DNA from 2 places in the Alkalibacterium putridalgicola genome. Region 1 is predicted to be linked to the other one. Evidence: riboswitches for the same ligand, from Rfam matches in the RefSeq annotation. Region 1 holds a riboswitch; the other holds the start of a gene.

Region 1 (4,678 bases):
GCCTTAATGATGTCATCAGCCAAAGCCCGTACTTCAGGATTACTGATTTCTGCTCGTGTACTCGTTAAAATAGCTATAGAGTGATGTGGAATCATTGCTTTCATGTAACTGACATCCTGAACGGTCGTCTGGCTTCTTTCCAGATACAGCCCTAAACTGAATACGAGGACCGCCGTTCCTAAAATAGCATAATTCACTTTTTTATTCTCATACATTTTCCACATGAACAGCAGCATAATGACCGCCATCCAGGCTCCCATGAATAGTGCCATATAGAATTTGGATTCACTGTACCAGAAATGATCGATCTCAAGAATATTGAAGTACATTAAAAAGTACATCCCGACTGTTGAGGTTAATATCATAAGTCCAAAGCGTATATAATTTTTCATTTAATCATTTTCCTCTCTATATAATTTTTCTAATTTGTCACTTAAAACAGACTCTGTCTTATCGTCAAAGGCAACGAACAGGACTTTATCGATCGTGTTATCGTCCTTTGTGAGTTCATAAACCGTACGGGTGGCGATTTCACTGGCTTCTTCAATCGGATAGCCGTAAATGCCGGTACTGATGGCTGGAAAGGCGATGGACCGTATGCCATTTTCTTTAGCGACTTTGATACTGTTCCGGTAGCAGTCTTTCAGTTTTTCCGGTTCGCCGTGTTTACCGTCCCGATAAACCGGACCCACCGTATGGATGACATAATCAGCTGGCAGATCGAAGCCTCCAGTCAACTTGGCTTCGCCGGTCTCTGCTCCACCCAGCTTTCTGCATGCCTCTTTAAACTCTGGCCCGGCCGCGCGGTGAATGGCTCCGTCAACACCTCCGCCTCCCAGCAATGATTTGTTGGCGGCGTTGACGATCGCGTCGACTTCCAACCCTGTGATGTCGCCTCTAAATACTTCCCACTTCATACCTGTCCTCCTTCACTTAAGCATCATCAAACCACTTTACAATTACAGGTCAACTAAAAAGAAAGGAAATATCCTGTCTATATGATCTGTGACTATAGACCTATTCAATTTCTTTGTGACCCTCTTATCAATATGGTATACCTCAGATTAATTTCAGGCAAATAAAAAGCTTAGTCCCTATAGCAGTGTGTCTGAAGCCGGAAATCAGCATTCACACATTACTACAGGACTAAGCCATGTTAAAGGTTAATCATTTTCTGTGATATGGTCTGTGGTATCGATTTTCTTGCCAAAGATGAAGATGACAGCAACGACGGCTATCAAGGCTATCGGCAAGACAAGCATGACGGACATGCCGAATGCAGACGGAATATAGCCAAAGAGGATGGAGATCCCCGCCACAACAAGGGCATATGGCAACTGTGTTTTAACATGATCCAACAGGTTGGACCCGGCTCCCATCGATGACAGGATCGTTGTATCAGAGATCGGAGAGGAGTGATCTCCGAAAATGGCTCCGGTTAAAACGGCTCCGGCTGACATGACGACAAAGTTCGCATCCCCTGGCTGTAAAGCTGTGGCCAAAGGAATCGCGAGCGGCATCAGGATACCCATCGTTCCATAAGAGGTCCCTGTTGCAAAGGAGATGATCGCGCCGAGCAGGAAGATGACGGTCGGAAGCAGGAATGCCGGCATCGTGTCACTCAGTAAAGAGACAAGGTAATCGGCTGTTCCCAGTTCGCCCATGACACCTGAAAGTGACCAGGCAAGCAGCAGAACGACCCCTGTGATCATCAGCGTCTTCATGCCGTTGACCCAGATATCGATCCCCTTGCTGAAACTGAAGTGTCCCTGCAAAACACCCATGATCAGGGCAATGATGCTGGCGATCAGCGCAGCCTGGAACAAAACGACTGAGGCATCTGACGCACCAAAGACTTCTCTTAATGTCACGAAGGAAAAAGGCGAATTCTCGATTGTCTGGATAAGTGATGGATTATCTGAGCCTAGAATCGCTGAACGGCCATTGGTATAAAAGCCGATAAAGCTGAACAGGATAAGTGAACCGATCGGTATCAAGGCATTCCAAATCGACGGTTTTCCTTTAGCAACAACTTCCAGCTCTTCCTCATCGTTGTCCAGATGTGACCCTTTGGCAATAAGTTCATGTTTATCACGAGAACGTTCCTGTGCTTTTCTCATCGGACCGAACTCTCTAAGGGTCATGGATGTCACCAGCACAAAGACCAGCATCAAAATGTTATAGAAACGGTAGGGGATCGTCTGAAGGAAGACCCCGTAAGCATTGACATTCTGACCGATCGACTGGTAGGCATCGTTGATGAGCCCGACTTCGTAACCGATCCAGGTCGAAATCAAGGCGATCCCGGCGATCGGTGCCGCAGTCGCATCGATGACAAAGGCCAGACGTTCACGAGACAATTTCACTTTATCTGAAACGGGACGCATGATCGGTCCGACGATCAATGCATTTGCGTAGTCGTCAAAGAAAATCAGCAGACCGAGGAACCAGGTAATGACCTGCGTGCTGACGGGCCCTTGAGCTCGTTTAGCCAGACTTTCAGCAATCGCACGTGCTCCACCAGAAGACGTGATAAGGGCGATCAGTCCACCGATAACAAGGACTTGTAAAATGATCCCGGCATTCCAGGGGTCAGCCAGAGAAGACAGGAGGTAATCGACGATATCTGTAAAGCCATATAATAAACCGATAAGGATGGACGCTCCTCCTGCATACTGAATGATGACCGTCCCCGCAAAGATTCCCAGGAATAGTGACAGGACCACGTTCTTGGTGACGAAAGCCAGAATGATGGCGATGATGGGCGGGATCAAAGTTAAAGGTCCCATGGATTGTGCCAGACTGGCTTCAGCTTCTGCAGCGAATACGGGTAGCGGTATGAGCCACATAAGTCCTGCAACGGCCACCAGCGTGCTCAGTTGCTTGAAATGTTTTTGCATTGTTATTTCTCCTATCTGTCTTTTTTTATTTTGTATAGAAAAAAGCACCCAAGGGCACAATTCCTCAGATGCTTTAGATTCGCATATTCAAGGATAGTGCTCCACGCAAGCGTGACAGTCATACGCTTATTCAACGTATGCCCAGGACAAGCAAGTTGACGCTCACTTTCCTTCGGCAAAGAACCCTTTCCTGTCGTTCGCAGGCAGTCAAACCTCCGGACAGTACTCTTATTCTTTGCGCCTCTATCTTATCTTCTATTTTCAATGTCTTTTAGTTTACCTTATTTATATAAATGTTTCAAGGATGAATTTTAAGTTCTGCTTGATTATTCACTTGAAAACATCCTGGAGTGGCTCTTTAAAACGCGATGCCTCAGCCCTTTAAGCAAAGAAGCACTCAAACAGAACGTTGGCTTCTATTGGACTTTTCTGTTTTTTTCAGATGCAATGATCGGTTGGAACTGCTCATCCGTATTGTCATATCGCTCTACTTTTCCTGATCCGATATCGTAACGCCAGCCCTCTAATTCCAATCTTCCGTCAGCTATCCGTTCATTTATGAAGTCATACTCTTTCAAATGTTTCAGCTGTTCCAGAACATTCAATTCTTCCATCAGTTTAGCCTTTCCCTTATAGGGTTCGTCTGCCGCACAGGCCTCTACTTCTTCACATAACCCTTCCAAGGGCTGCAGATAATGTTGAGTATACGGCAGCTCTGATAATCCCTGTTTGCCTGAAAGAGCTGCGGCACAACCTCCACAGTTGGAGTGACCACAAACGATGATCGTTTTCACATTCAGGACTAAAACGGCATATTCGATCCCAGACAGGGTCGTTGTATCGTAGACCTCCGCATGTATTGACGGCACGCTGTTTGCAATGTTTCGCAGGACGAAGATGTCGCCCGGAGCGGCATTCAGAAGTCTTTCTGGACTCACCCGTGAATCAGAACAGCCGATAAAAAGTGTGTCGGGGTGCTGCTGTGTTTCCAGTTTCTGGTAAAGTGTTTCAAATTCTTTATATGTATGCCTCTGGAAAGACTCCAGACCTCGCTTGATTCTTTCTTTCATTTTCATTCCCTTTCGTTAATTGCTCATTAAAATACCGCGTGAAAAGAATCTTCACGCAGCTGTGAGTATACACCTTTTTGATGTGAAATGTAAGTCCCTTAAGTGGACCTGAACCGGTCAACCAGCTCAGTCAATTATTATACTCTTCATTATCCTGCTTTTGTTTCGGCGAATATGCCTCATCTATTTTTTTTCCTATCACAAAGAATGTAAGAAACAGACCGGATATAGAAGCAGCCAGACTCGCTGTGATCGAAATTGCTGCGATGATGATTTTTTTCGTTCTACTCATTTTTTAGCCTCCTATGATTTAATAGCGCAAAATCCTTATCAGAAAAATATGTACACATATTTTTTCATTTTAGCTTTTTCCTTTGTTTGATGTTTCTCCTCATATCCCTCGTACCCCTCAAGTTCCACATAAATCTGTGTGTGTCTTCTACTCTTTTATATTAACAAAAATCATAGAAAAGTACTATTTATAGAAACTGCCGGTCAGCTTCCTTTGTAGTTCCTGTAGCCTGCAGCCAGCTCAATCGTTCCTTTGTCATGAGCTTGTCGTTTTATGCCGGGACTGACAGACTCAATAGTCAGATGTCGATGGGCTTGTCATTTTTCGAATAAGGCGGCAATGTCAGCTTATATTTTTCGGTGAGCTGGTCGTATTGGAAGGAGAATGACATGCTCAAAATCTTGCCTCCGATGGGC
Region 2 (4,678 bases), 540 kb from region 1:
ACTGGTTTTATTGTAATAAGGCGTGATCACTAAAAGGGCATCCACACCGAGTTTTTCTGCCTCTCTGGAATGGGCGATGGCATCGGCCGTGTTGTTCGAACCTGTTCCGGCAATGACCGGGATGTCTCCGTCAGCCACATCGATCGCGATGGACAAGAGGGTGGATTTCTCTTTCTTTGTCAGTGTGGAACTTTCGCCTGTCGTACCATTGACGACGAAGGCCTGGATGCGGTTCTTTTTAAGAAACGTCAGGTGACTCTTGAAGCTGTCATAGTCGACGCTTTCATCTGTAAAGGGTGTGGTGACAGCAGCAGCTGCTCCGGTGAATAATCGTTTCATTAGCGTTCTTCCTTTCTGAGTAGGAGTTCTTCAAGAATCTGTACGGCATTCAGTGCGGCACCTTTCAAGATGTTGTCACTCACTGACCATAAATGATAGGTGTTTTTAAGACTGTTGTCTTTTCTGATCCGTCCGACAAAGACGCCTTCTTTACCGGCGGCATCCAGTGGTGTCGGATACATGCCGTTTGACGGGTCGTCCATAAGAATGATACCAGGGAAGTCGGCCAGGACAACTTTCAGTTCTTGAACAGTCGGTTCTGCTTCCAGCGTAACATTGATGGCCACTGCATGTGCGTGAGGGACAGGGACACGGACGCAGGTCGCTGTCACGGCAATGGATGCATCGTTCAGTATTTTCTGTGTCTCCCTGATCATTTTGTCTTCTTCTTTCGTGTAGCCATTGTCTAAAAAGACATCAATCTGGGGGATCACATTATGATAGATCGGTTTAGGATAATTCAAAGGTCCTTCGCCATGCTCACCGCGCTCCAGATCCTCGATACCCTTCCAGCCGGAACCGGAGACGGACTGATAGGTCGTGTAGGCCACACGCTTGAGGCCAAAGGCATCCGCAAGAGGCTTCAGAGGAACCACAGACTGGATGGTCGAACAGTTCGGGTTGGCGATGATGCGGCGCTTGAGACTGGCCTTGTTGACTTCAGGAACGACCAGGTCGATGGCCTGATCCATGCGCCAGGCGCTTGAATTGTCGATCACGACGGCTCCGGCCTGTTCAAAAAGGGGAGCGAACTGCAGGCTGGTGTCCCCGCCGGCAGACATCAGGACATAGTCGAAACCGCCGTCTGTTTTTTCCTCCGTCAGTTCTTCAACGGTGTAACTCTTTCCTTTGAATGTCACTTCCTTACCGGCTGAGCGGGCGGAAGAAAAAAGGGTGAGAGATGAATAAGGGATGTTTTTTTGTTCAAGCATTTCCAGCATGGTCTTTCCCACAAGACCTGTGGCACCGACTATGGCAATATTCATCATTAAATCGTCCTTTCATGTTTAAATAGTATTTTATAAATTGAAGGCCTGACACAAAAGACGGGTGGCTTTTTCGCCGTTTTCTTCGTCTACAACGTAAGACACACTGATCTCGGAGGTCGTGACCTGATAAAAGGGGATGTCTGAGGCCAGGAGCGTCTTGAATATTTTCGAAGCGACCCCGGTCATGTCGCGCATGCCGGCCCCGATGACCGACAGCTTGCAGTAAGTGGTCTCTATTTTAACGTAAAGATTCGCATAGGACTCTTTCAATGAATCAAAAAGCTGACTGAGTTCGCGTTCTTCGGATTCTTTAAAGGTAAACGACAGCTGCAGGCCTTCCTGATTCTGGATCTGAGAAATCATATCGATGTTGATTTCAGCTTCTTCCAGTTTAACGAACAAATCAGTCAGGAATGTCTTGGTTTCCAGAGGGTAAGTAATCGTGACGTGAGCCATTTCTTTATCTAAAGCAACCCCCGTGACAGCTTTGCGTTCGAGCATTTGATCATTCGGCACAATCCATGTTCCTTTCTCTTCTGACAATGTTTTCCCCAAGTAGATCGGGATGTTATGGTTATTGGCTAATTCGACGCTGCGTGTTTCAAGCACACCGGCACCCAGGGCGGACATTTCCATCATTTCTTCAAATGAGATCATTTCCCAGCGTTTAGCCTCCGGGAAAATACGGGGATCTGTACTGAACACCCCTGTGACATCGGTGTAGATCTCGCACGGGCAGTCTAGAGCAGAAGCGATGGCGACCGCCGTGGTATCAGAACCGCCGCGACCAAGTGTCGTCAGTTCGCCGGCTTTATTGAAGCCTTGAAAACCGGCGACGATAAGCAGGTCATGGGTTTCAAACAGTTCTTCCAGGAACTCTGTTTTAATGGAAGAAATTTTACTTTTCAGATGTTTGCCTGTCGTTTCGATCCCGGCCTGATAGCCCGTCAGCGGTCTGGCCCGGACACTCAAGTCATTCAAGGCCAGGGACAGGAACGAGATCGTCTGCTGCTCGCCTGTATTCAATAGCATGGCTATATCCTTATCGTTGGGATTATTAGTCAGGTGACTCACAGACGCCAGCAGGTCATCGGTGGTTTTTCCCATAGCTGAAACGACAACGATCAGCTGTTCATCTTGTTCGATACGTGATTTGAGGTAGCCGGCGATCTCTTTGATTTTCATGAAATCCGCCACACTGGATCCTCCAAATTTTAAAACACTTCGTTTCATAGCGACTCCTTTTCTATATATGAGAGGGGAGAGCAGGGCGTTTTATATACAAAAAAACAAGCCGGGAATGCCGGCTTGTTCGCAAATAGATATCGTCACAAGCGGAAGCACTCCGTTAAGCCTAAAGCTTTACGGCAGTCTGCATATTTTTCATATACAGCCCAACGGCCTGTTTTCTGTAAAAAACAGACGATTTCGGCAAATTTCCCTTTCCTCAGCTTCGAACTTACAGGTCCATACAAAGTGAGTACTTATGATTTTTGCGCCTCATCCAGTCATTTAATTATTAACTTATGTTTATAAGCTTATCAAACTTTAATGTTAATGTAAACAATGAATCACCGTTAGTTAAATATCCATGCGTACAGGCTAGGGTTTCTCTGCTTCGTATTGATTGAGATTTATAGTTATGCAAGGTATGATAAAAGAAGTGAAAATCTCATGAGTAAAAGGAGGACCTAAATTATCCAATAAACTGATTATGGTCAAGTTAACTTAAATATCGATATATCGCTAATAAAGAACTAAAATAATTCATGTGAGAAATTGTGATTTTTCTAATAAACTTATTAGTATAAATTTAAAATTAATATTTTTTGTATATAAAAGCATAATATACAACGGTATTCCTATGATACACCATTAAATATACAAATAATTGATTATTATACAAAACTAGCTCGAAAATAGTTTAGGGAAGCGTTACCAAACTGTTAACAAAGGGCTTTGTAAGTGTTATCATATGGGTATCAAAGCAAATAAGGAGGAACGAGAGTGAAGTCAACGACTGAAACAGAAAGTATATCTAACGAGACAGGAGAGAATACAATGGAAACGAACAAGAAGTCAATTCACGTCTTTTCAGAAATCGGTGAACTGCAGACTGTCCTTTTGAAACGTCCGGGCAGAGAAATTGAAAATTTGACCCCTGATATTATGGAACGCCTGCTTTTCGATGACATTCCACATTTGCCCGTCATTCAAAAAGAACATGACAAGTTCGCAGAAACATTAAGAGAAAACGGTGTAGAAGTTTTATACCTTGAAAAATTATCAGCGGAAGCCATCGATGCATCCGACACGAAAGAATCCTTTGTGGAAACGATGCTGGATGAATCCGGTATTTCTTCCAAGAATGTATATAAAGTGCTCAAGGATTATCTGCTGTCTATGGACACTCTGGAAATGGTCGAAAAAATCATGGCTGGGGTACGTAAGAACGAAGTAGAAGTAGACTCCAACCATCTGGCAGATATCAGTGATCGTCATCAGTATCCGTTTTACATGGATCCAATGCCTAACCTTTACTTTACTCGTGATCCGGGTGCCTCAATGGGCAACGGCATGACTATCAATAACATGACCTATCAGGCACGTAAGCGTGAGACCTTATTCCTTGAAACGATCATGAAACATCACCCACGGTTCAAAGACGGCGGCACCGATATCTGGCGGGACCGTAATGTGACGACTCATATGGAAGGCGGAGATGAACTCGTCTTAAATGAAAAAGTCCTGGCTATCGGCATTTCTCAGCGAACAGAAGCAAAAGCTGTTGAAGACCTGGCTATTGAATTATTTGAGAAGGGTGCTTCATTCGAAAAAGTCCTGGCTATCAAGATCCCGAATGTGCGGGCCATGATGCATCTGGACACAGTATTTACAATGATCGATCATAATAAATTTACGATCCATCCGGGCATCCTGGAACTTGACGGTTCGATCGATACCTATATCCTGGAAAAATCAGATGAAGCCGGGAAGGTCAAGATTACGCATGAAACGGATCTGGGAAAAGTGCTGAAAGATGCACTAGGCGTGGATGACATCGAACTGATTCAGTGTGGCGGAGGCGACGCGATCGCAGCACCTAGAGAACAGTGGAACGACGGATCCAATACTTTGGCAATCGCACCGGGCGTCGTAGTGACTTATGACCGCAACTATGTTTCAAATGAACTGCTGAGAGAAAAAGGGGTCAAAGTCATTGAAGTGGAGTCAAGTGAATTATCCAGAGGTCGTGGGGGTCCCCGATGCATGAGCATGCCACTGATCAGAAAAGATATAAACTAAAAAATCAGAAAAACTATTAGGAGGAAACACTATGCAAAACGTAT

What was found. Region 1 has a riboswitch for lysine ahead of AB4027_RS04160 (Na+/H+ antiporter NhaC family protein). Riboswitches for the same ligand answer to the same signal wherever they lie in the genome.
Region 2: linked by a shared signal. The riboswitch ahead of AB4027_RS06460 (aspartate kinase) and the one ahead of AB4027_RS04160 (Na+/H+ antiporter NhaC family protein) in region 1 are both predicted to bind lysine.

The regions. Positions count from the first base shown of each region.
Region 1 covers NZ_CP162615.1:837,658-842,335, reverse strand. Annotated here, with positions in the region: gene AB4027_RS04170 (DUF305 domain-containing protein) at 1-392, opposite strand, end outside; gene AB4027_RS04165 (O-acetyl-ADP-ribose deacetylase) at 393-917, opposite strand; gene AB4027_RS04160 (Na+/H+ antiporter NhaC family protein) at 1,164-2,900, opposite strand; lysine riboswitch at 2,987-3,154, opposite strand; gene AB4027_RS04155 (carbonic anhydrase) at 3,317-3,970, opposite strand; gene AB4027_RS04150 (hypothetical protein) at 4,101-4,262, opposite strand.
Region 2 covers NZ_CP162615.1:1,373,388-1,378,065, reverse strand. Annotated here, with positions in the region: gene dapA (4-hydroxy-tetrahydrodipicolinate synthase) at 1-339, opposite strand, end outside; gene AB4027_RS06465 (aspartate-semialdehyde dehydrogenase) at 339-1,328, opposite strand; gene AB4027_RS06460 (aspartate kinase) at 1,359-2,561, opposite strand; lysine riboswitch at 2,659-2,840, opposite strand; gene arcA (arginine deiminase) at 3,390-4,634, shown strand; gene argF (ornithine carbamoyltransferase) at 4,666-4,678, shown strand, end outside.